Linked DNA regions of Peribacillus simplex NBRC 15720 = DSM 1321. The protein of the gene in region 2 binds, or shares a complex with, the protein of the main gene of each other region. Links are inferred from orthologs where the notes say so. Each region holds a gene or a part of one and is shown on either strand. Other genes may lie near its edges. The genes, in order: mfd and uvrA.

The links.
Region 1: the proteins of uvrA (region 2) and mfd are in contact, whole or in part, in a crystal structure (PDB 4DFC), measured with the Escherichia coli proteins. The link is inferred for Peribacillus simplex NBRC 15720 = DSM 1321 from one-to-one orthologs.

What each region holds. Positions count from the first base shown.
Region 1 is NZ_CP017704.1:2,496,392-2,508,588, forward strand. The notes cover bases 8,027-12,099. They hold mfd (transcription-repair coupling factor), read right to left. Parts: upstream 11,764-12,099; coding sequence 8,227-11,763; downstream 8,027-8,226. Other genes in these bases: spoVT (stage V sporulation protein T), read right to left, coding at 8,027-8,039; BS1321_RS11935 (anti-sigma-F factor Fin), read right to left, coding at 11,921-12,099. In the rest of the region: spoIIE (stage II sporulation protein E), read right to left, coding at 1-1,297; BS1321_RS11890 (S1 domain-containing RNA-binding protein), read right to left, coding at 1,956-2,411; BS1321_RS11895 (FtsB family cell division protein), read right to left, coding at 2,493-2,879; spore cortex biosynthesis protein YabQ, read right to left, coding at 2,893-3,525; sporulation protein YabP, read right to left, coding at 3,522-3,830; BS1321_RS11910 (RNA-binding S4 domain-containing protein), read right to left, coding at 3,906-4,169; bifunctional methyltransferase/pyrophosphohydrolase YabN, read right to left, coding at 4,193-5,665; BS1321_RS11920 (putative polysaccharide biosynthesis protein), read right to left, coding at 5,658-7,280; more of spoVT, read right to left, coding at 7,503-8,026; more of BS1321_RS11935, read right to left, coding at 12,100-12,151. UniProt on the Escherichia coli protein: Couples transcription and DNA repair by recognizing RNA polymerase (RNAP) stalled at DNA lesions. Mediates ATP-dependent release of RNAP and its truncated transcript from the DNA, and recruitment of nucleotide excision repair machinery to the damaged site.
Region 2 is NZ_CP017704.1:2,896,731-2,914,253, reverse strand. What follows is about bases 7,839-11,277. They hold uvrA (excinuclease ABC subunit UvrA), read right to left. Parts: upstream 10,919-11,277; coding sequence 8,039-10,918; downstream 7,839-8,038. Other genes in these bases: uvrB (excinuclease ABC subunit UvrB), read right to left, coding at 10,925-11,277. Outside these bases: BS1321_RS13890 (processed acidic surface protein), read left to right, coding at 481-1,539; BS1321_RS13885 (class D sortase), read left to right, coding at 1,541-2,179; BS1321_RS27515 (YwzD family small protein), read left to right, coding at 2,250-2,393; BS1321_RS13880 (acyltransferase), read right to left, coding at 2,430-2,948; pyrophosphatase PpaX, read right to left, coding at 2,945-3,613; BS1321_RS13870 (nucleoside recognition domain-containing protein), read right to left, coding at 3,603-4,547; lgt (prolipoprotein diacylglyceryl transferase), read right to left, coding at 4,575-5,387; hprK (HPr(Ser) kinase/phosphatase), read right to left, coding at 5,414-6,349; BS1321_RS13850 (DUF4097 family beta strand repeat-containing protein), read right to left, coding at 6,708-7,808; more of uvrB, read right to left, coding at 11,278-12,910; BS1321_RS13835 (CsbA family protein), read right to left, coding at 13,129-13,359; BS1321_RS13830 (catalase), read right to left, coding at 13,550-15,157; BS1321_RS13825 (MMPL family transporter), read left to right, coding at 15,365-17,523. UniProt on the Escherichia coli protein: The UvrABC repair system catalyzes the recognition and processing of DNA lesions. UvrA is an ATPase and a DNA-binding protein. A damage recognition complex composed of 2 UvrA and 2 UvrB subunits scans DNA for abnormalities.

The DNA.
Region 1 (12,197 bases), 400 kb from region 2 along the record:
GACCATTATTTTCACTTAATTGAAGCATAATTTCCTGCATGCCGTCATAGGTTGTATTAAAGTTCTTGGACCAGCATTGTTCTTTTTTAAAACAAAGCTGGCACGTTTTTTCCGTTACATTACTTAAGAAGTAGTCGAATTCTTTCTCATCTTCCTCCAATCTCCCCCTTTCATCCACTTGGGAAAAGCTATTAGAGAGCGCCTCAAATACATGTGAGAATTGCTCCACCCTTTGAGCGGTGACATCCCTCACTTTCCGGGCATACTGCTGCTGTTCATCGGAATTCTCGACTGTGCCCGGTATATGTTTCGCTATTTTGTTGATTATGGATGACGGTGTCAATATAAATAGGGCCACAGCTATAAGTGATTCATAAAGGGTCACCATAATATTACTGGTGCCCTCACCATATAAACCTATCAGTAACGTAGCAATCAAGAGGCCTGCGGCAACCCCTATCTTCCTTCCCTCCTTCAACAAACCGCCCAGAAGCCCTGAAAATGCAAGAAGGCTCATTTGATAAAGACTCGCAATACTTGCCAAGGAGAATATCAATCCAGTAACTACACCTACAGTGGAGCCTATGGCGGCCCCTCCCGCCAGCCCGAAGAGGAGGACCAGGTATCGCGAGAATATATGATCGAGTGATAAATCGTATATCATCCAGCCGATGGTTCCGGTCATCACCGAAGCCAGCAAGATGATGATGCTGACGATTTCCTCCGTCTTTAATGATTGGGACTTAGTCCGAATGGTCAGCATCGGGATGGACTGTATGAAGATTAAGGTTAAAATCATTGCGAGTCCCGCCTCTACTCCTATCATCATCAAGTCGTACAGCTGAATCGTTCGAAATACCAGATATTGCTCAGCCAGGTTGACCAGGAATAGTGAAGCAAAGACGTACATCGACATCGTCTTGAATTGTCCTTCTACGGCGGGCCTCTTAATCTTATGAAATAACAGAAGCAGGAACGCCGATGCAAAGATTACTAAACTGTTGGAATAGTGAACGGTCAGCCCACCTGCAATCAATCCGAATAAAGCCAGTGGCGCCCTGTCACGTCTCATGAGAAAAACGGCTGCGAAAAACGGAAGTCCAAATGGTGCCAGCTGCGAAAGAATTAATGCCCGTCCTAATAAAAAACCGATAATTGCTAAAGAGATGCCTTTTTTTATGAATATATCTTCCGTCTTCATTTGCAGTTGTTGGATCCAATTGATGGCCCCTGCCTTCGCTTCTTTTAACTGAACATCTCCAAGAGGTTCCATCATAGGTCTTTCTACTTTTTCCATTTCAACACCCCATTCGTATTAGTGATTTTTATTATATAGAGGGCTTGTCCATTTTTTTGTCAGAATTTTATAAGCGGATAAGAAAAACGTTCGACGAAATTCTTCTTGAACAATCATTTGTATACAGGTTTTTGTGCCTTTTTTTTCAATACAGAAACGGGTGTTCTTTTTTTTTTGAAGAAAAGCAAAGTTTTTAGGTTATTTTTGCGGAAAATAACACGAATAAATAATCAGGAAATGGAAACCGACAAACTTTATTTTTTTTGTTGACATTTTTCCTTCACGAATGTAAGATATAACTTGTGCTTCAGTAGCACTTACCATTATGGCGGCGTAGCTCAGCTGGCTAGAGCGTACGGTTCATACCCGTGAGGTCGGGGGTTCGATCCCCTCTGCCGCTATCTTTTATCATGAAAATCACGGCCCGTTGGTCAAGCGGTTAAGACACCGCCCTTTCACGGCGGTAACACGGGTTCGAATCCCGTACGGGTCATCAAATACCAAAAGCGCCTCTGAACACTTATCTTAGTAAGTGTTCAGAGGCGCTTTTTTTATGTCGTTGATAATTAAAAGAAGACAAGCCGGCAAGCTTGCCTTTATCTACACTATGAATAATTTCACAGGAAAAGTTGCTAAACTATTATTTTCAGCAGCAATTTTATCCGCGTCTTCCTCCTCGACCTCCCCGTTTCGTTTCGGTGCTACGTTTAAGGGTCGTTAAGCGGTCTTCGCTATCTTTTAAGAATTTAGCCATTTTTTGCTCAAAGTTTTCCTTCGGTTGGAAACTATTACCTTTCGAGCGGAAGTCTTTGGAACGGCTGTCATTCCCTCTTCCTTGGCGCGGACGTGGTGTGTATGCAGGTTTTTGCTCACCTTCAGGACGGTCTATCGCTTTTTTTATGGACAAGCCAATCTTGCCATCTTTAACATTGATGACTTTCACCTCAACTGTATCGCCCACTTTTAAATGATCATTGATATCCTTGACATAGTTATCAGCCACTTCACTGATATGGACAAGACCGGTTGAACCTTGAGGTAGCTCTACAAATGCACCAAAATTAGTTATGCCTGTTACTTTACCTTGTAACTTGCTGCCTACTTCGATTGACATAAAAAAAATGTTCCTCCTTAGAAATGTTAAAAAAATCTCTTCACACTATATTATAACGAAAGTAAAAAAACAGTGTCAATATTAGTCACTATCTTCCTTCCCTTTTGGAAGGGTAAAAATGATTTCGCCTTTTTCAGATAAGAAGTAATCCCGTCTGGCTATTTTCGCTATATAGTCGTCGTCATTAAGCTTTACGATTTCTTCTTTAAGAAGGGTCTCGTCTTTTTTCAATTCAGCTAACTTTCCCTTCAATTCTTCCTTCTGTTTAACTTTCTCATCCAGTGCAACATTTTGCGTTATGAGGGTGGAAACGGCAAAAATCAAAAAGACAGCGGCGAAAACTGAGTAAAGAGTTAATCTACGCATAAGACCACGCTTCTTTTTTTCTACGGTTTGTACTTTTTTCTCTTGTTGAGCGACGTAGGGATTTTCTATTTTTGCCACTTTCCTTTTACGCAGGCTACTCATTTTTTATCGCTCCTCATTTCTTTTTATTTCTCCATCCATTTAGCGTTCTAAATATAGAATTCTTTATTTTCAATAAAATCCCTTTTCCTTTATTATAAAACTTCCCGACGTTTTTCGTAACAAAAACCGGCAATAAATTCCATATATAAGTCAGAATCCATTTTAATGGCCTCCAGAATATATTCAAAATAAAGAGAAGAAGTTTCCCCGCCCATTTTAATAATGCTAAAACGAACTTACCTATCCCAATGATGATGGCTATTACAGATACTATTACCCATTTTATCGGTAGAAATATCAGCATGTGAACCGAATGCGTTATAAATCTCGCCAACTTTATCACAAGTATTATCAAAATCTCCAAAAAACGTTGATAGAAACCTTTGAAAAGTGCTTGATAAGCTGAAAAACCGCATAATAAGGCCAAAAATAAATAGAGGCGAAACTCTCCCTCATTCACTAAAAACAAAACATAAAAAATAAGGAGTCCCTGGATGATCCAGAAAAGGAAGTCATGGATGAATACAATCCACCTTTTCCTTTCTGAACGATTCAGGAACCGGCTATACGTATCCAGGGCAGCTCCAAAGCCACTGCCCATGCCTATCATCGCAAGCAACGTATAAAATTGGATCGTTAAGGTCATTTGAACAATTTGCCAAAGAAGCCTTTAGCTTTCTCCCCAGATTGCTCATCTAAATAAACAAGGTCGAAAATCTTTCCCTTAATGGAAACGACGCCTTTATCAACGTCTAAATTCTTCATTTGCAAGTTTTGGCCCCGGATAGATAAGAATCCCATTGACGTTTCGAGCAGAAACTCTTCATTATCAAAACTTTCAACTTGTTTGACACCGGTAATATCAAGTAAACGGCGGCCTTTCATCGTTACATCGTGCTCTTGGATCGTTCCTTTTGTGTAACCAGCATTCGGATCAATATATTGGCTCATTTTTCATCCCTCACAGTACCACTGATTTTGTACAAGTGTATGTCCGTAAGAGTGGAATTAGAACCAAGCCTGTCCTTACTCCTCCGCTAGCTTTTCTTCCTTTACGATAGTATACATATCTGCAGCCGCTTCTTTTTTCGTCGTTTCTTGAATTTTATCGACACGTACAGTAACCAGCTTTTGACCGAATCTTACAGTCAACTCATCGCCATCTTTCACATTCGAACTTGCTTTGGCCTGTTGTCCGTTAATCGTGATTCTCCCTTTATCCGCAACCTCCTTCGCTAGTGTGCGGCGCTTGATCAACCTTGAAACTTTTAGGAATTTATCCAATCTCATCGACATTCAAATCTCTCCCTTAATTAAAGTCCTTTAGCTTTTGCTTCATCCCAATATGAATCCAATTCTTCCAATGTATAATCCTCAAACTTTTTGTCTGCCCTTTGAATGCACTCTTCTATATATGTAAAACGCTGGTGGAATTTCTGGTTTGCCTTGTAGACGGCTTCTTCCGCTTGTATGTCATAATAACGTGAAATGTTGACAAGCGCAAAAAAGAGGTCGCCCAGCTCTGATTTTATTCTTTCGACATCTCTGTTCGGGCTTAATATTTCCTCTTCCAATTCCTGCACTTCTTCCCTGACCTTTTTCCAGGCTTCGGAAACCTCATCCCAATCAAATCCGACCTTCGCAGCCCTTTTTTGATACTCTTCGGCTCGAAGTAAGTTTGGCAGCGATTTCTCAATACCATCCAGTATGGATTTCAGAGCTTTTGTTTCGCTCCCTTTTTCATTTTCTTTAATTTTCTGCCAGTTAACTAATACATCTTCTTCGCCGTTCACTTCAACATTTCCGAATACATGAGGGTGGCGTCGAATCATTTTCGCCGTAATGCCTTCAATCACATCATCGATCGTGAACATGCCCTCATCTTCACCGATTTGTGAATGAAGCATCACCTGGAGAAGGACATCCCCAAGTTCACCAACCATGCCCTCATCGTCCTCTTCATCGATGGAATCAATCAGCTCGTACGCTTCTTCTATTAGATATTTCTTCAAGCTTTCATGAGTTTGTTTCTTATCCCAAGGACATCCGTCAGGACCTCTAAGTTCTGCGATGATCTGCCGTAGCTTAGAAAACTCCCGATACTGTAACGTTTCTTCTTTAACAGGCGGGACATAAACACTCGTCAAGTTACTTAACTCCATCTGACGGTCGAGCTCGAACAGAGCACATTTTGTCACTTTTTCCTGACTGCTGCCTGCCGCTGTAACGATATATACCTCGTAGTCATCCGGAAGTTTTTCCATTAAAGTCAACTTCACATTGGATGCACTGAATGCGTCATACACCTGTCCGATTATCATATGCTGGGTAATGTGCAAATCATCCGGGGAAAGATCTGTTCCATCCAAAAGCTGGAACCCTTCAATCGGATCGATTTTAACAGCCTGAAACAATGGATCAAGGAAACTTTGCCCGCCTTCCAGCTTAATGGCTATTCCAAGAGCCGGACTCTTTTCGAGCAAAAGCTGAACCGTTTTTTCCGCAACCATAGGATGCCCCGGTACCGCGTATAGAACGGAACGGTTTGAAGCCTCTTGTAATAATGTTCCGGCAATTTCTTCATATACCGCTTCAAATTGGTCGTGCTTTTCATATATCCCGTCAAACGCCGTGAAATTGATTCCTTCCCTTTTCAAATCTCCGATTACCGGATGATCGATCGTTCTTACGAAACATTGTTCTGTTTGTATCAATTTTTTATAAATCCCTAGTGGAAGCTGATCTAAATCCCCTGCACCAAGGCCTATTATCGTAATCTCATTCATGATTTCGTATACTCCTATTCGTTATTATAAATCGCTTAAGCTTTGAACCTGCGGGTATAAGTGAAAGTTCTTCTTCACCAAATAAGCCTGCACGAATGGCGGTCATCACAAAAACGGCTGCACCGATCCCTACACCGACCAAAGCTTGGATCGTAGCTAACAACCGGCTCTCGCCTGAAAACATCAATTCGAATAAGCTATTGAATAAAACAACCGCCGTACCCATATAAACCGTACTCTTCAAGATTATTAACACGTGATTCTTTTCAATTAATGCCTTTTTAATATGTACTCTCAAAACCGCATAAAATAATACAGTCATGATCATAAATGCAAGAACTGTTGCCGAGGCTGCTCCCGCGATTTTGTAATGGGGAACTAGAACAAGGTTTAAAGCCCACTTGCTGCCCACCCCCACAATCGTAATGATCACCGGTACGAACGAATAGCCTAAACTTTGAATTACTGCCGCTTCTGCCATTATGAGGGATGTGAATAAAATCGATAAAGAGAAAATTGCTAAAGTAATTGTCCCTTTGGCATCCATGAACAGCATATGATTGACAGGCTTCATCGTCACCACCAGCCCGATCGCGGCAGCGAGTCCTATCGTCGCACTTACACGAAGCACCAACTTAATCTTATTCAATAATTCATGTTCATTGTTCCTCTGAACGAATCCGGATATTACAGGTACAAGCGCCAATGCAAAAGAATTGGCCACGACTGTACCTAGCTGAAGTAAAGGCTGTCCACGGTCATATACCCCTTTCCATTCTTTGGCTTCCTTTTCCCCCATACCCGTTTCCCTTAGTAGGGAATACAGGTGCAGTGAATCAACGAACTGAAACAAGATGAGGATCAAGCCAGTTATGCAAAAGGCCAAACCTTGGAAAATCAGGACCTTGGAAATTTTGATGAAATTTGCCGGTTTGATTCTCATTCGTAAAAAAAGCTTCCATTCTTCTCTTAAAATAACGAAAGCAATAAGCAGTACCAGGCCAGTTATGCCGCCGGTAATCGAACCGAAGACTGCCCCCTTGCCGACCATATAAGGAGAGTAGCCAAGATACACGAATATTGTGGAAAGCACAAGTATCGTCAATACACGGATGCATTGTTCAGCGACCTGCGAACCTGCCGTCGGTAACATGTCGTTTATTCCTTGAAAATAGCCTCTTAAAACAGATGAAATCGGCATTAATAAATAGGAATAGGCAACGATTCTCAGCAGACCGGCTAAATGCGGATCCTCCATCCATCCTGCAATCCAATCAGCGCCAAGGAATAGTGCAGCAAACATCATGACTCCTATCGAACTTAAGACGACGAATGATGTCACTAAAATGTCCTTGACTGCAAAGTTATTTTTGGAAGACTCCCGTTCGGCAATAAGTTTGGATATGACTACCGGAAAGCCAAGTGTTGATAATGTAAAAGCAACACCGTAGAAGGGATAAACCTGTTGATAGATATAAAACCCGATGTCACCCGCAATGTTCTGATAAGGTATGCGATAGGCCGCACTCAATACTTTTACGATAATCGCTGCTACGCTCAAAATCAGCGCACCTCGAAAAAGTTCATTTGATGTTTTATAAGGCTTTTCAGCCATTCTTTTTCCCCTTTTCACTCATATGTGGTAGTTATTATAGCATAATTCTAATGGTTATTTTTCAATCCCAGCCATACTGTTAATTTTTTTCCATATTCACCTCGAAGAATATTCTCCCCCACTTTATGTCTGCCCCCATCCGGTTAACCTTTTAGAAAGAGCAAAAAGGACAGCGCGATTGCTGCCCTTTTCACCTTTAAAAATATAATGGCATGTCCAAGGTTACTGTTCCATTTGTCTAGCTAGGAAACTCGCTGCTGTTTCAACAGATTTCTGTTCCACTTCACCAATGGTACTATCTTTAGAGAAAATCAAGACGGCACCAATCGGGTCGCCACTCGCAATGATCGGAGCTGCAGTATAAGATTGAACCTCTTCATCATTGGAATCAACGAATGAAATTTGTCCATTCGGAGACTCCAAGACAGGATTTCTTTCTTCCATGATTTTTTCCACTAGTTCACTAACGCTTTTATTTAAGTATTCTTTTTTGGAGCCGCCTGCCACTGCAATGTAAGTATCCCTGTCACAAATCATAACTGGGTTTCCAAGGCTATCATAAAGTGCTTCTGCATATTCCCTTGCAAAATCGCCTAATTCACTAATAGGAGAGTATTTCTTTAGGATGACTTCCCCATCTCTATCTACAAATATCTCCAGTGGATCTCCTTCACGAATACGGAGGGTCCTGCGAATTTCTTTCGGGATGACGACTCTTCCTAAATCATCAATTCGGCGAACGATACCAGTTGCTTTCATCTAATGTTGCCTCACTTTCATCTAATTGATTTGATAAATCCTCATTTTGCAGCAAAATCATCACCAGCTATTGTACTTAGTATTTTTCTAATGGTAAGTTCTATGCACTTTGAAAAAATTTTTCTTTTTGTTGCATTTTTTTACCATGGTACCTAAAAAAATTTCTTCGAGAGGACAATCATTCAATTCAGTTTTTTGTGGCTTGCGTCTCTTTTTTTACATACTGTAAACCCTTGGCCATCTCAAATAAGATATTAAGCCACTTGCTTTGTTCTACGCCTTTTATGTGCAGGACCAGCTTCATTCGATTGCCGTCCATGCCGAAGCCCACCATACGGCCATACTTCGATCCCAGCTCGAACACCTTTTGTCCATCCACATCGTTGCTGACCTTTTCCCTAAGGAGAATGCTGATTTCCTGCTTTAATTGTTTAATGCTTTCAATTCCGGCCATTTCTGCATATACCTTCATTTCGGCAATCATGAATAAATAGGAAACTTCTTCTGGATATTCTCCGAAACGATCGATCATTTCATCCTGTAATTCTTCCACTTCTTCAAGCGAAGCAATCCCTCTGAACCTTTTATACATTTCTATTTTCTGATGTCCATCCATTATGTAGGCATCAGGGATATAAGCATCAACTTCAACGTCAATTTCCAGGTTGTTCTTTTCTTCGGCTGGTTGGTCATTACGTTTCGCATCTACCGCTTCTTTCAACATTTGTGAATACAGATCAAAACCAACTGAATCGATGAAGCCATGTTGTTGAGCCCCTAGAATGTTTCCAGCTCCCCTGATGGATAAATCACGCATCGCGATTTTGAACCCTGAACCCAATTCTGTAAATTCCTTAATGGATTGAAGACGTTTTTCTGCTACTTCCGTCAACACTTTATCTTTCCTATAAGTGAAGAATGCATATGCCACCCGATTGGATCGCCCTACACGGCCACGCAGCTGATAGAGCTGTGAAAGTCCCATTCTATCAGCTTCATTCACTATAAGCGTATTAACATTCGGGATATCAACACCCGTCTCTATAATGGTTGTACTTACCAAAACATCATATTCACCTTCTAAAAAGCCGAACATGACGGCTTCCAGTTCTTGCTCTGACATTTGCCCATGAGCATAGGTGACACGGGCATCGGGCACCAGCATGGAAATTTCTTCTGCTTTTCTTGCTATATCCTCTACCCGATTGTAAAGGAAATAAACCTGACCGTCCCTGGCCAATTCCCGTTCTATCGCTTCCGTTACCAACGAGCCATTATACTCCATGACATAAGTTTGGATCGGGAATCGGTTCTCAGGCGGTGTTTCGATGACAGACAGATCCCTCACGCCCAACATGGACATATGAAGAGTCCTCGGAATCGGCGTCGCAGTCAAAGTCAGTACATCCACATTAGTTTTTAACCGTTTGATCTTTTCCTTATGTGTAACGCCAAAGCGCTGTTCTTCATCAATGATAAGCAACCCCAAATCGCGGTACACGATATCTTTGGATAAAATCCTATGCGTGCCAACCACTATATCCACCGTGCCGGCCTTCAAGCCTTTAATCGTCTCCGTTTGCTGTTTTTTAGTCCGGAAACGGCTCATATGACCAATCGAAATGGGATAATCCTGAAAACGCTCCCTTAATGTTTCATAGTGCTGCTGGGCGAGGATTGTGGTCGGAACAAGAAATGCAACTTGCTTGCCATCCATTATGGCTTTAAAAGCGGCCCTGATGGCCACCTCTGTCTTCCCATATCCAACATCGCCACATAATAAACGATCCATCGGCCGTTCCCGTTCCATATCCTTTTTTATTTCGACTATGGAACGTAATTGATCTTCCGTTTCGCTATAAGCGAATGATGTTTCGAATTCTCTCTGCATATCACCATCAGGTGAAAAGGCATAGCCCTTAGCCGCTTCCCTTTCTGCATATAACTTGATTAGATCATCGGCAATGTTCTCAACGGATGATTGAACCTTGCTTTTGACACGTTTCCATTCCGTTCCGCCTAGCTTATAAAGCTTCGGTTCTTTCCCTTCAGAACCGACATATTTTTGGACAAGATCAATTTGGTCGACAGGAACATACAATTTGTCATCCGCTTGATAACGAATATTCAGGTAATCTTTATGGACCCCATTTATCGTAAGGGTTTCAATACCCAAGTATTTACCAATACCGTGATTAACATGAACGACATAGTCACCTATCTTCAGTTCGGAATAACTCTTGATTCGCTCCGCATTCGATAATTTCTGTCTCCGTACTGATTTCTTTGACTTCTTATTAAACAATTCCGTTTCCGTAATGATACTGAACTTTTGCATAGGTAATTCAAAGCCGCTATTCAGACTGCCGCGTAAAATCTGTACTTTACCTGGAAGGATGCTGTTCGCATTAAACAGTTCTGCTGCTTCTATATCATAATCGGCTAAAACTGAATGCAGCTTTTTTACCCGTTCTTCATCCTGTCCAAGTATGACGACTGTATATTTCCCTTTTTTCCAACGTTCCAGTTCAGCTTTGAACACATTCATCTGTCCATGGAAATTTTGCATTTGTTTACTGGCAAAATTCAGGATATTCTGAGGATTCGTATGCGGTACATGCCGTAAAAACAATGAAAGGTATACAAACGGCCTGCTGGATTTCATTATTAATTCCTGCATGGGGTGAGCCAATTTTATATCATGGATAATTTGTCCCTGACTTAAAAGGTCCGTGTACCAACCAGCCTCTTCCTTTTCCAAAGAATCATTGATTTCCTGGATTCTACTGATTTCATCTAAGAAAACCAAACCATTTACCGGTAAATAATCTATTAAACTAGCTGGATCTTCATACGCTAAACTTAAGTATTTAAAGATTTTGTCGGGTTTATTCCCCATTTTCAGCTGTTCAAGTTCATAACTGACCGTTTGAACCAGCTGTTCCTTGGTTTTTTCATCTTTAAGTTTCTTCAAGCTTTTACTTAATCCGCTCTCTAGCCTTGTTATGATTCTTTCGATATGCTCCGTCTCTAGCAAAGCCTCACTGACAGGACCAATCGTCACTTTCTTGAGTTTCTCGATGGACCGCTGATCTTCGCTTGAAAAAGTCCTTATTGAATCTATTTCGGTATCGAATAATTCAATTCGTATTGGATTAGGTTCGGTGATCGGATAAATATCGATTATACCGCCCCTGATACTGAATTCACCTGGAGAAGCAACCATTTCAGACCGGTTATAACCCATAGCAATGAATTTATTAAGCGTTGCTTCAAGTTCGATGTCTTCCCCTAAATTAAACGCGAGCTGATGCCTCTTCCAAATATCCTTTGGAGGAAGCACACGACGCACCCCGGGAATTGGCGCAATGACAATCCCTTTCTTTCCCTCCGCCCAAAAGTTCAATGCCTCTACACGTTGGGCCCTTAATTCCGGGCTGGCTACACTCAAATCAGCCGCAATCAATTCATTAGCTGGATATATATATAATTCTTCCTCGGGTATGAAACTGGATAAGTCCTCATGGAATTTTTGTGCTTGCAATAAATTATGGGTAACTAATAAAATGGGCCTATTCGTCTTTTCATATACGGAAGCCAGCAATAGTGATCTCGAGGAACCCGTCAGACCAGAGACGATTTGCTCCTTAAGTCCTTCATCGATGCCGGCTATTAACGAATGAACATCATCTTGTTTGGAGAACAAGTTCTGCAATCCATTCATTTTCTTTCCCCCCTCTCTTTAACGTGCGAAAAACATTTTAAATCCTTGTATTTGAACTTGGCCATTTCACCAAGCGTCCTCTTTATTAACGGCGATGTGCCCTGGTATTCCAGACAAACGGAAAAATGCTTTGGATTTTGTCCAAAGCCCTCTCCCGCTAATGAATAATATAATCGTTTTCATATAAATCAGGGTTTCTTTGCAGCGATTCATGGCAATCTTCACATATCGCCCTTACATGCATATCCCCTTCAGAATCATAAACGATCATCTCTTGTCGCTCTTCATCGGTAAGTTGATTAAAACCTAACTGCTCCGTACTCAGTGAGTGTGCCTCGATTGAGCCCAGCTTAGTTCCGCAATGTCGGCATCGATAATGGAGAGCCATTTGGTAACCCCCTATTTTAGTAATAGTGTTAGTATGTACAAAAGTA
Region 2 (17,523 bases):
TTGAAATATTGATTACTATCTATATCCAATCGGTCCGCCTATAGGCAAAAACCGATGCACCCATTCATTATTTTGTTTATCCCTTTATCTTTCCAAGGTTTCACGCTTAAATCCAAATTTCGGATAACATATAATAAAAATAGTATCAAATAAAATGACATAATCATATAAATACTCGAAATAATCTATTAAATCACTTTAGTTCGCTAATATGGTAGCAGGTTGAAGTTATTAATAGTTTACCCCTGCCCCCACCTTACGTCAAGGAAAATATGCCTAACCCCATTACTTCAATACCACGGTGGTCATGGATATTCTTCATGATTGGTTTAAGTCCTATCGGAAGGAATTATACCTTTTTCCCCGGATAATTCTTCCTATCTTTAGCCATTTATCGTTATTAATGTATACCATTTGGTTTAGCTGTTTTATAATATTTAGGAGTTTGGTAACATTATAAAATTTTAGGAGGAACTGGGAATGAAGAGATTTTTTACATTTTTTGTGGCACTTATCGTTCTTTTTTCACTGGGTTTAAGCGGAACGAAGGGTTTTGCGGCAACTAAGATCAACCAGGATGAGCTTAATGCATACCTTTCTGAAGTTAGAATGACGCAAGTAGAATTGGAAGAGTATTTATCCTATTATGACTTAACATTGAATGAACTGGAATCGGTAGAAGAGTTGCGTGATACATTAGGACAGACCGTCACCCCTGAGACCTTACAGAATCTACTTAATGAATATGAAATGACAGAAGCTGAACTTACGGAATTATTAATAGAATACGGCGAACTGGAAGAGGGAGATTCCATCATCGATACCTTCCATTTCATTTACGACATTGAGGATATCATCGATTTAGAAATGGGTTATGATGAGGAAGAGATGGAATATGATGAGGAAGAAATCATCGATTTAATGGATGGTCTCTTTACTGAGATCGGCCTTACAGACGAAGAGCTCGACAGATTCATGAACCATCTTTTACCTATCGTCGAAGACCCTTCTTTTGAAGATCGTTTAATAGCGATCTCCGATAGGATGGATCAACTCGAGTATTTTGAAACAATTGATGAATTGTCAGCAGAACAAGTGGCTGAGTTGCTTTCTATATATAAAGATCTTCAAAGCTTGCTGCAAATTCAATTCAAATTCGCCTTAATTCAGGATGGTGTCACGACAAACCTATCCCTTGAGGCTTTATTCCAGCTTAAGGAATTGACGAATGCTAGTTTACTAGTTTCCATTTATGATTTAAACAGCAATTTTTTGCTCGATTTCACATTGACAGGTGAAATGATCGGTTCTGATTTAGTGAAAGAAACCGGTAATGACATTAAACAGTCCACTGAGGTCATTTCTAAAGTGGCTGAGGTAAAAAAAGAAAAGAAGAAACCCGCAAAACCTGAACATAAAACGGAAAAAGGCGGAGTGCTTCCTAAAACGGCTGGTAATTACTTATTCGGTGCTTTAATCGGTTTAGTGTTGATGGGTATCGCTTTCGGATTAATTAGAAAAGCGAGACTCACTAATTAAGATGAGCAAAAATAGGCAATCCAGGCATAAGAAAAAGTGGTTACTTATCACTGCTGTTTGCTTTTTAACCTTAGGCTTTTATTTTACAACGACAAACGCCTATACGCTGTTAAAAGGCTATGCCCTATATAAAATGAAATCTGACACAACGGAAGTGACGGCTAAGCTCCCCGAACCGAAGACGAAAGCAGATATTCCCGCTCGGCTTGAACTATATGAAGAACGACCGGAGAAAGGTGATTTGATGGGTGAGCTTTATATTCCAAAAATCGAGGCAACACTCCCAATTTATCACGGAACGGACGAAGATGAACTCGAAAAGGGTGTCGGTCATTATGCGGGGTCCGTCCTCCCCGGTGAAAAGGATAATTCCGTTTTATCCGGTCACCGAGATACAATTTTCAGAGATCTAGGTAAAGTCGGCGAGGGCGACTTGCTGATTGCCAAGACAGAAGCCGGTTCGTTTACATATAAAGTGAGGAAGGTTCGTATCGTCGATGCAGATGACCGTACCGTGATCGTTCCCAAGCCTAAAGCTACACTGACAGTAACAACCTGCTATCCTTTTTCATATATTGGTAGTGCACCGGAACGGTACGTATTGGTTGCCGATTTATTGAAATCGGAAATAGATAAATGAGATATGGGGCTGAAGTTGTTCAGCCCCATCTTCATAAATCTTTAATAGATGATAGGAGGACATGCTCAATATGGATAAACAGGCACAGGAAAGTTTTTTTCGAATTTTAAAAGAAACGTATGAAGCGACGGTGAACCAGGAAAATGTATCAATCAACGAAGTGATAGGGCATCTAAAGAATGAACTGACTCCGTTATACCCAAAATGCCATTAAAAAGGACCTGCCGCATATATGGGCAAGTCCCTTTTTTCATAAGGAAGTTTGCTGCTCTCTCTCAAGCATTTCCTCTTTGGTATATATGATTTTCATTGGATTTCCCCCGACGAAAGCTCCCTCCGGAACATCCTTATGGACAAGCGTCCCCGCAGAGACAATCGCCCCATTACCAATTGAAAGTCCTGGAAGAATGGTCGAATTCGCTCCAATCAATACTTCATCACCAATGACTACATCTCCTAAACGATATTCATGAATCAAATATTCATGAGCAAGGATCGTCGTATTATAGCCAATGACAGTATTTATTCCAACCGATATTTTTTCCGGAAACATCACATCCGGCATGACCATCAAGGCAAACGAAGTATGCTTCCCGACTTTCATATGTAAAAAAGTCCTGTATAGCCAATTCTTCATGCCCAGAAAAGGCGTATAACGCGCCAACTGTATCACCACAAAATTCTTTACGACTTTCCAGAATGGAACGGTCTTATATACATGCCATAGTGAATTGGCCCCTTCAACTGGATAGCGGGACGTGCGTCTCATTTTCTTGCCTCCGTGAGCTTGTCAACCTCAACGATATTCAATAAATCTGCCATCTGCTCAAGCATATAATCAGGGTGATAACTTTCTAAGAATTCACGGCCTTTAATGGACCATGAGACCCCTGCCGTTTTTGTACCTGTATTTTTCCCGCCCATAATATCATGATAACTGTCGCCAATCATGATCGATTCTTCAGGAACCGAACCGAGTTGATTTAAAGCTTTTACCAAAGGCTCTGGGTCCGGCTTTGCCTTTTCCACCTCATCCAGCGTGACCACCACTTCAAAGAATTGATCCAGTTTGCTTAAACGCAGGCCCTTTTCGACGACATCACGTTTCTTTGTCGTAACGACTGCTAATTTATAGCCGCTCTGCTTCAATGTTTGAACGGTTTCGAACACTCCGTCAAATTGTGTCACAAGCAAATCATGGTTCCTCCAATTATGCTCCCGATAGTATGCAATCATTTCATCCACTCGTTTTGGATCAATGGAAGAGAAAGTATCAACCAAAGTCGGTCCGATAAATGGAATGATATCTTCCCGATTGAACTTTCCAGGACAAAAGTGGTTTAAAGTTTCTGTAAAAGAGGCGATGATCAATTCATTTGTATTGATCAACGTCCCATCAAGATCAAATAATAATGTAGTTATGTTACTGTTCATATACAGCTTCCTTTCTCTGTACCCTGTCAGTCCGATTCCATATATACGCAACGGCCATCGTTAAAACAATGGCAGTGAGTACCCGAATAAGTAACAACGGCAAGACCGGAATCCCCAGCGGAATAAAAATCAGTGTGTCTTCTACAACAGCATGGCAGGCAACTAAAAAGATAAATGCAATCGTCATATCCTTCTTCGAAACATTATCCTCTTTAGCCGCTTGAATCATTACGCCTGCTCCATATGCCAAACCGAGAGTCAGGCCTGTAACGAAAGGCATGGAGGCATTCGGCTTCATCCCCAGGACCTTCATGAAGGGAGCCAGGGCTTTCGAGAAGGCTTCCAGCCATTTTAAATCTTTCATGATTTGAACCGCCACCATGAGCGGAATAACGATGACCGCCAGCTGGCCGATTCCTGAAAGGGCCTGGATGACCCCATGTAAAAGGATTGCACCCGCTCCGTTAATCTCTGCAGCCTCCCCGATAGCCACTCCTTGGGCCATTTCAGATCCGCCCTGCCAAACAAGATTGATGACGACCGCCGATAAAAGCGCAAGCCCGATCCGTACAGTTAAGATGATCCACAGCTTGACACCGGTTTTCATAGCCACACCTGACTCGATCAATAAATTATGTGAAAAAGATAGCATCATAGCGATAATAAAAACTTCTTTCACAGTTAAATCAAGCGTTAATATGCCAGCGATCGCTGCGTACAAATTCAGGAAATTCCCTAACACGAGCGGAATTGCCGCATCCCCTGGAAGACCGATGAGATTCATCAAAGGCGCTATCAAGTTAATGATGAAGGGCAAGACAGGCGTATATTGAAGCACAGTGACGATCAGAGTGACTGGGAATATCACTTTTCCCAAAGACCAAGTTGTATTCAAGCCTGAAAGAAGTCCCTTTTTAATCGAATCCACTAACACTATGCCCTCTCCCTTTACACATATTCCCTATGCATCTAAATATTTTTTGTCTGCATGCCCGCGGACCCTTCTATAGACCACTAAAGCAATGGCTACAGCTACCAACACAATCGAGATCACTTGTGCGATACGCAGCGATTCCGTCAGCATCAAACTATCCGTCCGCAATCCTTCAATGTAAAAACGGCCGATGGAATACCATAATACATAGGTTAAAAATAGTTCCCCCCTGCGCAAGTTCACCTTCCGTAAACTTAAGAGAATAATGACACCGACGATATTCCAAATCGATTCATACAAAAAGGTTGGGTGATAATACGCACCATTTATGTACATTTGATTAATGATGAATTCAGGCAAATGCATATTTTCCAGGAATGACCTTGTTATTTCTCCCCCATGCGCTTCCTGATTCATGAAATTACCCCAACGGCCAATCGCCTGCCCCAACAATAAGCTCGGTGCAGCAATATCCGCCAGCTTCCAGAATGAGACTTTTTTGACCTTGGCAAAGACGATTGCAGTCAGCACCGATCCAATCAACGCACCATGTATGGCAATTCCGCCATTCCATATTTTTATGATATCCCCCGGGTTTTGTGAATAGTACTCCCATTGGAAGATCACATAATAAATACGGGCACTAATGATCGCGATTGGGACAGCAAACAAAATCATATCCGTAAATATTTCCTTATCAAGACCTCTTCGCTCAGATTCCCTTAAAGCGATAATAAGACCCAATAACACACCGAACCCGATGATTAGTCCATACCAATGTACCTGGATGGGGCCTAGATCTATCGCTATTGGATTCAGCGGCTGTATTCCTTGTTCCATTTTGTCCCCTCATTTCCTATAACCTTTTAAAATTCATCATGTTCCGGATCTGCAATGGCATGGTTCAAGCGATCTGAAAACTGTTCTGCAGCATTTACTCCCATTCGTTTCAGGCGGTAATTCATGGCTGCCACTTCAATGATAACGGCTAAATTTCGCCCTGGACGGACAGGAACGGTAATTTTCGTCACTTCCGTATCGATGATTTTCATTTTTTCTTCATCAAGACCAACCCGGTCATACTGCTTGTTTTTTTCCCATAGTTCCAGATTGATGACGATTGAGATCTTTTTATTGCTCCGAACTGCACCAGCTCCAAAAAGTGTCATTACATTAATGATTCCCAATCCTCTTATTTCAAGAAGATGTTCGATTAAATCCGGTGCATTCCCGACTAGCGTATCTTGGTCTTCCTGCCTGATTTCGACGCAATCATCGGCTACGAGACGATGACCCCGTTTCACTAATTCCAAGGCTGTCTCACTTTTACCGACTCCGCTTTTCCCGGTGATCAACACCCCTAACCCATAGATATCCACCAATACACCATGAACAGCAGTGGTTGGTGCCAACCTGCTTTCAAGGAAATTGGTCAGACGGCTGTATAACCTTGTTGTCTTCATACTAGATCTCATCACAGGAACCGATTCCCGCTCAGAAGCTTCGATCAACTCTATCGGCACTTCCTGACCACGCGTAATGATGATGCCTGGAGTAAAGTCCCTGCATAACTCTTCCATCCTCTGTATTCGATCCGGTTCATTCAACCGATTAAAAAAGGACATCTCCGTCATACCTAAAAGCTGTACTCTATCCGCGGGATAATAATCAAAAAAACCGGCTATTTCAAGTCCGGGACGAGATAAATCACTCGTTACGATTGGTCGGTTAATTCCTTCTTCCCCACTGATAAGTTCTAGACCGAACGCTTCTACTATATCCTTTGTACGGACTTTTGCCATATATCTTTCCTCCTTTTGGAGCGATGCTATTTTTTGAGATACTTTTTCTATTTTAGCATTTTTCTGTTAATAACCAAACAAAGCATTATCGATTTATTGTTTTTTTATTCACTCCAACCGGATGACGGCAGTGGGAAGGTCCCTGTGAATAGGAAAGAGATGAGAGGAACATACAATACTTCAGAATCCTTTCGCTTGTTTCATCCCCAAAAATTGGTGGGCTCACCTTGCAGACAAAAGGGGGCGGAAATCAACATCCAAATTGTACAAACCATAAAAAAAATGTAGGCAAACTCGTTTTCCATCGAGTTTGCCTACAGTCTAGCCCGCCAGTTATATCAGCGGGCTTTCTTCTTCATCAGGAAACCGTTATCGCTGCAGTCTTGGTTTCTGCAAAGACATGAAGCACAGGAACCTCTTCTTTAACCGTCTTAAACTTAAGGACCTTCTGAACCACATCACTTTTCTCTTCGATGATGGTCATCCCTTCCAAAGTAACATTAAAGCTTCCTAAATTTGATTTCAACTCTCCTTCGATCGCCTTACCTGGTGGCAGGGTCAGCTGGACTTTTCCAGTGACTGACTTAGCATGGATCGAATCGCAATCCATCCCTGAATTCGTACAGATGATTTCCCCATTGAAAGTTTGGACATCCAATTTCTTGAAGTACCCATCGGCATTAATCGGTCCATTCAGGGTCTCGGCTTCCAAGTCATTAAAGTTGGTATCTGAAATGGTGATCAACCCATTACCTGTTTCAAGCTCACACGATTCACCCGTACCCTGCATGATATGAATGGCACCATTCGCCGTTTTCGCTTTAAGGTTCTCTGATTTCAATGATTCAGTCGTGATTGCTCCATTGAACATCCTTACATGAATGTCCTCATATTCCTTCCTTGGAATGTACATGATCGTATCAACCTTTATGGATTTTTCACGAACCTTGAACTTCAATTTTCCATTTTCAATCGTAAAATCGACCTCTTCTAAAAAGTTTCTCCTGGCTTCTTCTATATCTTCCACACGGTATACCTTAGCTTGGCATTCAACCCGGACATCATTATGGTCCCATGCGGCGATTTTTATTTTCCCATTTGCTATATCTACATCAACAACATTCAGGAAATCATGATCATGCTGGAAAATATGACTGACCTCCACAGATTTCCCGAAATTGAAATCTAGGTCCGTTTCTTTGATTTTCTTAAAAGCACTTTCAACGAAATCAATAATCTTTTCTTTCGATGACTGGATATTCTTCTTAAACGTATCCTGAGTGCTTCCTTCGCTTTTCTTATCCACGACTACCGTCGATAATTCATTTTGCAATTTCTGCTCTTTAGCTTCACTTTCCTGACTGGCTTTATCTAATTCTTCCAATAGGCCCATGGCTTCTTCCGCTGATAACTTTCCATCCTGAATCATTTCTAAAATCTTCTTTCTTTCCTCCTGCATGAACATTCCTCGCTTTCTTCTATCATTTTATTCATACATACGCCTAGATATCTAAAAAGTTTCATAAATACCGTTTTTCCCATCATTCGACAAAGGGAAATGACAATTTCCGAACAGGAAGATGTATGATTTCCCCGGAAATATCTTGTTTTCCTACTCTTTAATCAAATGATTGATTAAATGCACACCGTCATTTTTCTACAAAAAAACAAGCCTGATGGCTTGTTCTTTTAAGCATGTTCATGCTCAGTTTCTTTTTCTTCAATCCAATTTTCCATGCGAATTTGATCACGGGTAAGTACAGGTTTTAAGTATTTTCCCGTATACGATTCGGAAACTTCACATATTTTTTCAGGTGTTCCATAAGTGACGATCGTACCGCCCTTATCTCCGCCTTCCGGTCCCAGGTCAATAATATGGTCCGCCGTCTTGATGACATCCAGATTATGCTCGATCACCAAAACTGTATCCCCATTGTCAACCAGCCGCTGCAGAACCTGGAGCAGCCTTGCTATATCGTGGACATGAAGTCCGGTTGTTGGTTCATCCAAGATATAAAAGGAGCGCCCAGTGGAACGACGATGCAATTCAGAAGCAAGTTTCACCCTTTGTGCTTCACCGCCTGATAAAGTGGTAGCAGGCTGTCCAAGCTTGATATAACCCAAACCAACGTCAAAAATCGTTTGTAGCTTCCGTTTGATTTTTGGGATATTTTCAAAGAAACTAACGCCTTCCTCAACTGTCATATCGAGAATGTCGGAAATGTTTTTCCCTTTATATTTCACTTCAAGAGTTTCACGGTTATAACGTTTCCCATGACAGATTTCACACGGGACATAGACATCAGGGAGAAAATGCATTTCAATCTTGATAATGCCATCACCACGGCATGCTTCACAGCGGCCGCCCTTCACATTGAAACTGAACCTTCCTTTTTTATAACCGCGGATTTTCGCTTCATTAGTCGAGGCAAACACGTCACGAACATCATCGAATACACCCGTATAGGTAGCTGGATTCGACCGTGGGGTTCTGCCGATCGGTGATTGGTCAATATCAATGACTTTATCTAAATGCTCAATACCCTTGATCTCACGGAAATCGCCTGGTCTGGCTTTTGCCCGATTCAGCTTTTGAGCCAATGATTTATGGAGGATCTCATTCACTAATGTACTTTTCCCTGATCCAGAGACTCCTGTAACGGCTGTAAAGACCCCAAGTGGGAATTTCACATTAACGTTTTTCAAATTATTTTCCTTGGCACCTTTTATCTCAATTACACGACCATCATTTTTCCGGCGTTCCAATGGCAATGGAATGAATTTCTTCCCTGCTAAATATTGGCCCGTTAAGGATTTAGGATTATTCATGACCTCTTCCGGAGTACCAGCGGCCACGATTTCTCCTCCATGTGCTCCTGCTCCAGGACCAACATCGATCAAATAATCCGCAGCAATCATCGTATCTTCATCGTGCTCGACAACAATCAGGGTGTTCCCGATTTCGCGCATATTCTTCAATGTTTCGATTAATCGATCGTTATCCCTCTGATGCAGCCCTATTGAAGGTTCATCCAAGATATAGAGGACTCCCGTCAATCGGGAACCGATCTGCGTCGCCAATCGTATTCGCTGCGCTTCACCGCCTGATAATGTTCCCGCTGCCCTGCTCAACGTCAAATATTCCAAACCTACATTAGCCAGGAAACCAAGCCGCTCACGAATTTCACGTAAAATCAATTTCGCAATTGCAGCTTCCTTTTCAGTCAAATCAAGCTCATCGAAAAATACTAACGCATCTTCCACTGATAAAGCTGTCGTTTCACTTATATGGACCCCTTGAATGAGCACGGAAAGACTCTCTTTTTTCAATCGATGACCCTTACAGGTTGGACAGTGATGTTCTGACATATATTTCTGCATTTGCTCACGAATATAGTCTGAACTCGTCTCCTTGAAGCGCCTTTCGATGTTTCTTAAAACACCTTCAAAAGGAATATATCCTTCTTGCACTCTTCCAAAATCGTTTTTATAACGGAAATATATCTTATCTTTACCTGAACCAAGCAAGACCTTATCCATTTTCTCTTCCGGTAAATCTTTAACGGGCACATCCATATCTATCCCATAATGGTTGGCTACCGCTTCAAGGAGCTGCGGGTAATATTGAGAACTCGTCGGCTCCCATGGCGCAATCGCATGTTGACGGAGGCTTAAATCCTGATTCGGGATGACCAGATCACGGTCCACCTCAAGCCTCGCCCCCAAGCCATCACAATCAGGGCAGGCCCCAAACGGGCTATTGAAGGAAAACATTCTCGGCTCTAACTCTTCAATAGAAAATCCGCAGTATGGACAAGCATGATGTTCACTGAACAGCAGCTCTTCCTCACCCATGACGTCAATGATGACTTTGCCTTCGCCAAGCTGCAAAGCACTTTCCAATGAATCTGCAAGCCTAGCCATGATACCCTCTTTAATGACGATCCGGTCTATGATGACTTCAATCGAATGTTTTTTATTTTTTTCGAGAGTGATCTCCTCACTGAGATCATGCATTTCCCCGTTCACACGAATGCGGACATATCCTTGTTTCTTAACTTCCTCCAAAACTTTTGCATGTGTCCCTTTTCTGCCTGAGACAAGCGGTGCCAATACCTGAAGCTTGGTTCGCTCAGGGTAATCAAGAATGCGGTCCACCATTTGCTCAATCGTTTGTGAGGTGATTTCAATATTATGGATCGGACAGGTCGGTCTTCCGACCCGTGCAAATAACAGCCTTAAATAATCATAGATCTCCGTAACAGTCCCTACGGTTGAACGAGGATTTCGACTGGTCGTTTTCTGGTCTATGGAAATGGCTGGTGACAAACCTTCAATCGCATCGACATCCGGTTTATCCACTTGGCCTAAGAATTGACGGGCATAAGCGGAAAGTGATTCTACATAACGTCTTTGCCCTTCTGCATAAATCGTATCAAAAGCCAAGGAAGACTTTCCAGATCCCGATAATCCGGTCAGCACAACAAGTTTGTCTCTCGGTATCGTGATATCAATATTCTTTAAATTGTTGGCCCTGGCACCTTTTATCACAATTTTATCCATTGCCATGTTTCGTCACCCTTCCGCTTTTAACTCTAGTAATAAATCACGCAGCTCGGCAGCTCGCTCGAAGTCCAGTGCCTTTGCCGCTTCTTTCATTTCTTTTTCCATGCTTGCCATCACTTTTAAACGCTCTTTTTTAGGAAGCTTCGCGAGGCTTGGTGCAAGGTCTTCCTTATACTCTTCGCTTTCTTCGGCTACATGAGTCGCCCTTATGGAGTCACGGATATCCTTTTGAATGGTTTGAGGCATTATTCCATGCTCTTTATTATAATTTCCCTGGATTTCACGACGCCGGCTCGTTTCATTGATGGCAAGTTCCATCGAATTCGTGATGCGGTCTGCATACATGATGACGTGGCCGTTGGAATTACGGGCTGCACGGCCCATCGTTTGAATAAGCGAACGTTCCGAGCGAAGGAACCCTTCTTTATCGGCATCCAGAATGGTCACTAACGACACTTCCGGAATATCCAGGCCTTCCCTTAAAAGATTGATTCCAACGAGTACATCATATTTGCCCATTCGAAGTTCCCGAATGATTTCTATCCTTTCCAAGGTCTTCACTTCCGAATGAAGATATTGGACCTTAATGCCGATTTCCTTTAAATAATCAGTTAAATCTTCAGACATCTTTTTCGTCAAGGTCGTAATGAGCACACGCTCGTTCTTTTTGACGCGCTCATGTATTTCACCGATCAAGTCATCTATCTGCCCTTCAATAGGCCTCACTTCTACCGTCGGATCCAGCAATCCGGTAGGACGGATGATCTGCTGAACCATTTCTGGCGTATGTTCGAGTTCATATGGTCCCGGAGTTGCCGAAACGAATATGGATTGATGGACCTTTTTTTCAAATTCTTCAAATCTTAGCGGGCGGTTATCTTTTGCAGACGGCAGACGGAAGCCATGATCGACTAGCACTTGCTTACGCGCCTGATCGCCATTGAACATTCCGCGGATTTGCGAAAGGGTTACGTGTGATTCATCCACGACCAATAGGAAGTCCTCTGGAAAGTAATCTATTAAAGTGTATGGTGTCGCACCTGAGGGACGAAGGGTTAAATGGCGGGAATAGTTCTCGATCCCTGAACAAAAGCCCATTTCCCGCATCATTTCCAAATCATAACGGGTCCGCTGCTCCAAGCGCTGTGCTTCAAGGAGTTTTTCATCTTCCCTTAATTCCTTCAATCGCTCTTCCAATTCCGTTTCGATATTTTGAATGGCTATCCGCATTTTCTCTTCGCGGGTTACGAAGTGGGAAGCCGGGAAAATGGCGATATGTTCACGTTCACCAGTAATTTCACCAGTCAGGGCATCGACTTCACGGATACGGTCAATCTCATCCCCGAAAAACTCCACCCGTACGCAATGTTCATCACGTGAGGCCGGGAAAATTTCGACCACGTCGCCGCGAACGCGGAAAGTCCCCCTTTGGAAAGCAATATCATTCCTCTCATATTGAATATCCACGAGTCTGTGCAGCAAGGCATTCCGTTCTATTTCCATGCCTGTTCGGAGGGAAACAACCATCTCCCGGTACTCTTCAGGAGAACCGAGTCCATATATGCACGAAACACTGGCAATGATGATGACATCTTTCCTTTCGAACAAAGACGAAGTTGCCGAGTGACGCAGTTTATCGATTTCATCATTGATGCTTGCATCTTTTTCGATGAAGGTATCCGTGGATGGAACATAAGCTTCTGGCTGGTAATAATCATAATAGCTAACGAAGTATTCAACGGCATTATTAGGGAAGAACTCTTTGAACTCACTGTAAAGCTGCCCTGCCAACGTTTTATTGTGGGCAATGACAAGAGTCGGTTTATTGATTCTTTGGATCACATTGGAAACGGTGAACGTTTTCCCTGTCCCCGTTGCACCCAATAACGTCTGCATTTCCTTGCCTTCCTTAATCCCTTCGACCAGCATTTCAATTGCTGCCGGTTGATCTCCTTGAGGAGAGTATTTTGAGACTAACTCAAACTTATCCTTCACCAAGCATAGCCTCCTATTGAAATATTTTTATATGAAAACGGGACATGCCTATATCCCTTCTATTTATTCCGGTTTAATAAAGCATATATACACATTCTACCACAATAGCCTTAAAACAAACCAGTAATAAGCGAACATCCATTCTATTTTTAGGTTACGGACTTCATGATGTGTTGAGGGGAATGACACGTTTGAGTACAAAAAAAGCACCTTTAGTGTCAGGCGCTCTTGGATGTACGTTTCATCATTCTTTTTGATAACCAAAATCCCACTGTCAGGGATAAGGCATCGACGATGATCAATAAGTTTGTATGCGTATAACCTTTATATGCGGAAGCTGTAATCAAGGCAACAGTTAAAACAAGGCCTACGACATTGTTATAGGTGACTCTTGAAAATAGCATGACAAGTAGACAAGGAAGGAAAAGGGCAGAAAGAATTTTAATCATTTTTTCATCTCCTTTATAAGAGAAAAATAGAGTAGTTTCAGTTTAAATGATTATGAGGTTTTTTGCCAATCAATTTCCCACTTGATTTTCAAGGCATCATCAGGAGAACATTCCACACATCCATCAATTATGCCCATTAAAAAAAAGAGGCAAACCCCTTTAAAGGGAAGTTTGCTTCTTTTCACTCCAATCAATATGGATCCGCTTCATGTCCTTTTTTAACGGCGTCCTCAGGGTTATCCGTCCCACCCAAAGGTTTTGAAGAGTCCGTATGTTCAGAAGCCGTGGCCAGTCCCTCTTTCAATCTGCGGCCATACTCTTCATCGGCTTCTTCGGCAAGTGCTATCATTTTTTCCTGAATGCGCTTGTCGGCAGGAGCCAATGCCGCCACTAAATTGGAAATTAAATCGTCTTTTTCCCAATCCTCGAATTCACGGAATGTTTCACCAGCCTGTTTCGTATTGTTCTGGCGATCGATTGTCTCACGAACAAGCTTCCCTTCCACCATAGGTGTATACTCCTTGCCCGTCTGCTTGGCTTCTTTCAAGCCGCCGACGGTTGATGGTTCGTAGTTGATGTGCGGGCTTTGACTGCCTCTGCCAACTTCATATTGCATCTGTCCGCCAGTCTGATTCGTGGCTGTTGGTTTCTTTGGAGCATTAATTGGCAATTGCAGATAATTCGCGCCAACACGGTGACGTTGTGTATCGGAATAAGAGAATGTACGTCCCTGTAACATCTTGTCATCAGAAAAGTCCAGTCCATCCACTAGGACACCCGTGCCGAATGCAGCCTGTTCGACTTCAGTGAAATAGTCTTCAGGGTTTTTATTCAATACCATCGTACCGACATGCAGCCATGGGAACTCATCTTTCGGCCAGATCTTCGTATCATCCAGCGGATCAAAATCCAACTCAGGATGATCATCATCACTCATGATCTGTACGTTGAGATCCCATTCAGGATAGTCCCCGCGTTCAATCGCTTCATATAGATCCTGTGTGGCATGATTGAAATTCGTAGCTTGAATTTCATTTGCCTCTTGCTGTGTCAGGTTCTTGATCCCTTGTTTCGGTTCCCAGTGATACTTGACAAGCACGGCTTTCCCTTCCTCATTCACCCATTTATAAGTATTGACCCCTGATCCTTGCATCATGCGGTAGTTAGCTGGAATGCCCCATGGGGAAAACACAAAGGTAACCATATGGAATGTTTCAGGCGAACTCGAGCAAAAATCGAAAATCCTCCTGCCGTCCTGAATATTCGTGACCGGATCCGGTTTGAAGGCATGAATCAAATCCGGGAATTTCATGGCATCTCGGATAAAGAAAATTTTCAGGTTATTTCCTACAAGATCCCAGTTTCCATCTTCCGTATAAAATTTGACGGCAAATCCCCTGGGATCACGTAACGTTTCCGGGGACGTCCCTCCATGAATAACGGATGAAAATCTCACGAATACCGGGGTTTTTTTACCTTCTTCCTGAAAAACCTTCGCTCTCGTATATTTTGAAGTCGGCTCGTCCCCCGCTTTACCGGTCGGAACGAAATAACCATGTGCACCTGCACCACGGGCATGCACAACCCGTTCAGGGATACGCTCCCTATCGAAGTGGCTGATCTTTTCCAGAAAATCATAGTTCTCAAGTGTACTAGGTCCTCTGTTCCCTACAGTTCTAAGACTCTGGTTATTCGTTACCGGGTGCCCTTGCCTGTTCGTTAATGTTTCTTTCGATTCATCATTTGGTTTTTTGGATTTATCGGACAAAAAAATCCCTCCTCTGTTAATAAAAGCCATACCATACTTTCCCCTATTCCCTATATTTCACTCTTCAATCTTCAAATTTAATTGAAATTAGTTAAATAAGTACTTTTCCCCTCATGCCATTAACAACTTGAAGCTTCTAGTAGAAACATGGAGTAAGCATACCCATTTTTGTATATGTCAACAGCACTCCATTATAATGAACTAAGGATAAATAATTCAAAAAGCGGGGTGCCTTCATTGGACGAATCAATATTAGGAAGACTTGGCAGGATGATGACCGGAAAAACCAGTCGTTGGGTTGTCATTGCTGTGTGGATAATTGCAGCAATCGCATTAACCTTCACATTGCCTGCCGTTAATGATCGAACAGTAAATAATGCCGCAGACTTGCCTGAAGACTCACCTTCAGTCGTGGCTGATGAACTTATTAAAGAAGAGTTTCCTAACTCCTCTGGATTACCTGCCCTACTTACATGGCATCGGGAAGGTGGACTGACAGAAGCCGACTTGGCCGAAATCCAGTACCTTTCCAAAGAACTGACAGATAGACCATTGACACAGCAATCTTTTTTACCGCCGCTCCATGAAATTCCGTTGCCTGCTCTTCAAGAATCGGTTTCAGAAGATGGAACGACTTTCGTACAGCCGCTTTTCTTTAAAGAAAAGACCGAGACTGAAATTCTCGAAAAAAATCTTGAGAGCATTAATGAAGCCGTATCGGAACACATTGGATCGGACCCATTCAAGGTCTCGACGGATTCAGATGAATTATCCCTTCGAGTGACAGGTCCTGTAGGGATATCCGTCGATGCAACGGGTTTATTTTCAGGTGCAGATTTCAAATTGCTATTAGCGACAGTAATACTTGTACTTGTCGTGTTATTACTCATTTACCGCTCCCCGCTTTTAGCCATCATTCCTCTAATCGGAGTTGGCTTCGCCTATATTGTCACGAGCCCGATCCTTGGATTCATGGCAGATCATGGTTGGATTACAGTCGATTCACAGGCCATTTCAATCATGACCGTATTATTATTCGGTGCCGGAACGGATTATTGTCTATTTTTAATTTCTCACTACAGAAGTGAATTAAGAAATCATGAAAGCAAACGGAAAGCCATGATCGCCGCATTTAAAGATTCATCAGGCGCCATTGCGATGAGCGGCCTTACGATCGTCATCTCCCTGCTAACATTGCTTGTAGCCAAATACGGAGCCTACCACCGTTTCGCTGTACCATTCAGCTTGTCCATTTTAATCATGATACTGGCAGCTTTAACACTTGTACCGGCATTGCTTTCTGTATTCGGAAGGGCTTCGTTCTTCCCAATCGTTCCGCGTACACCAGAAATGGAAGAAGCACGGGCAAGGAAAAAGGGAAAAGCCGTCAAAAAGCATAAAGAAGGACGCATCGGTAACTGGATTGGACATATCGTCACAACCAAGCCATGGACCGTCATTCTTACATGCCTGATCATTTTCAGTGTTTTAGCTGGATATTCTTCACAAATAAAATATTCATATGATATTCTCTCTTCCTTCCCTGAAGATATGAACTCCCGTGAAGGCTATTCTGTCATTTCCGACTCGTACTCACCTGGCGAACTGGCACCGGCCAAAGTGGTTGTCGATACGGATGGGGAAGATATCGATTTAGCGCCGGCATTAGAGGGGATGAATATTGTTGAAAGTGTTGCCGATCCAGTCACAAGTAAATCCAATAAAGATCTGCAATCCTATGAGGTCACATTCAACATCAACCCATATGATATCGATGCCATTGATTCCATTCCGGAAATCCGCACAATGGCGGAGAAAGAATTGAAGGCCGCCAATATATCTTCCGTCGATGAAAAGGTTTGGATTGGCGGGCAAACTGCGACGCAATTCGATAAAAGGGATACCGTAAAATCCGATGAATTCATGATCATCCCGATCATCATCGTCCTGATTTCCTTGCTCCTTTTAGCCTACTTGCGATCTGTGACAGCGATGGTGTATTTAATGGGGACAGTCATTCTCTCATTCTTTGCAGCTATGGGCTTAGGTTGGATAATCCTGCACTATTTCATGGGTGTCGATGCCATAGAGGGGACAATTCCACTTTATTCTTTTGTATTCCTGGTTGCACTTGGAGAAGATTATAACATTTTCATGGTTTCAAGCATTTGGCGTAAGAAAGAAACAATGCCCATCAAGCAGGCCATCAGAAAAGGCGTTGCCGAAACTAGCGGTGTCATCACATCCGCCGGAATAATCTTGGCAGCCACTTTTTCCGTTCTTGCCACACTTCCGATTCAAGTATTGGTTCAATTCGGGCTCATTACTGCTCTTGGTGTGTTAATGGATACATTCATTGTGCGCCCGTTCCTTGTTCCTGCGATCACCGCCCTACT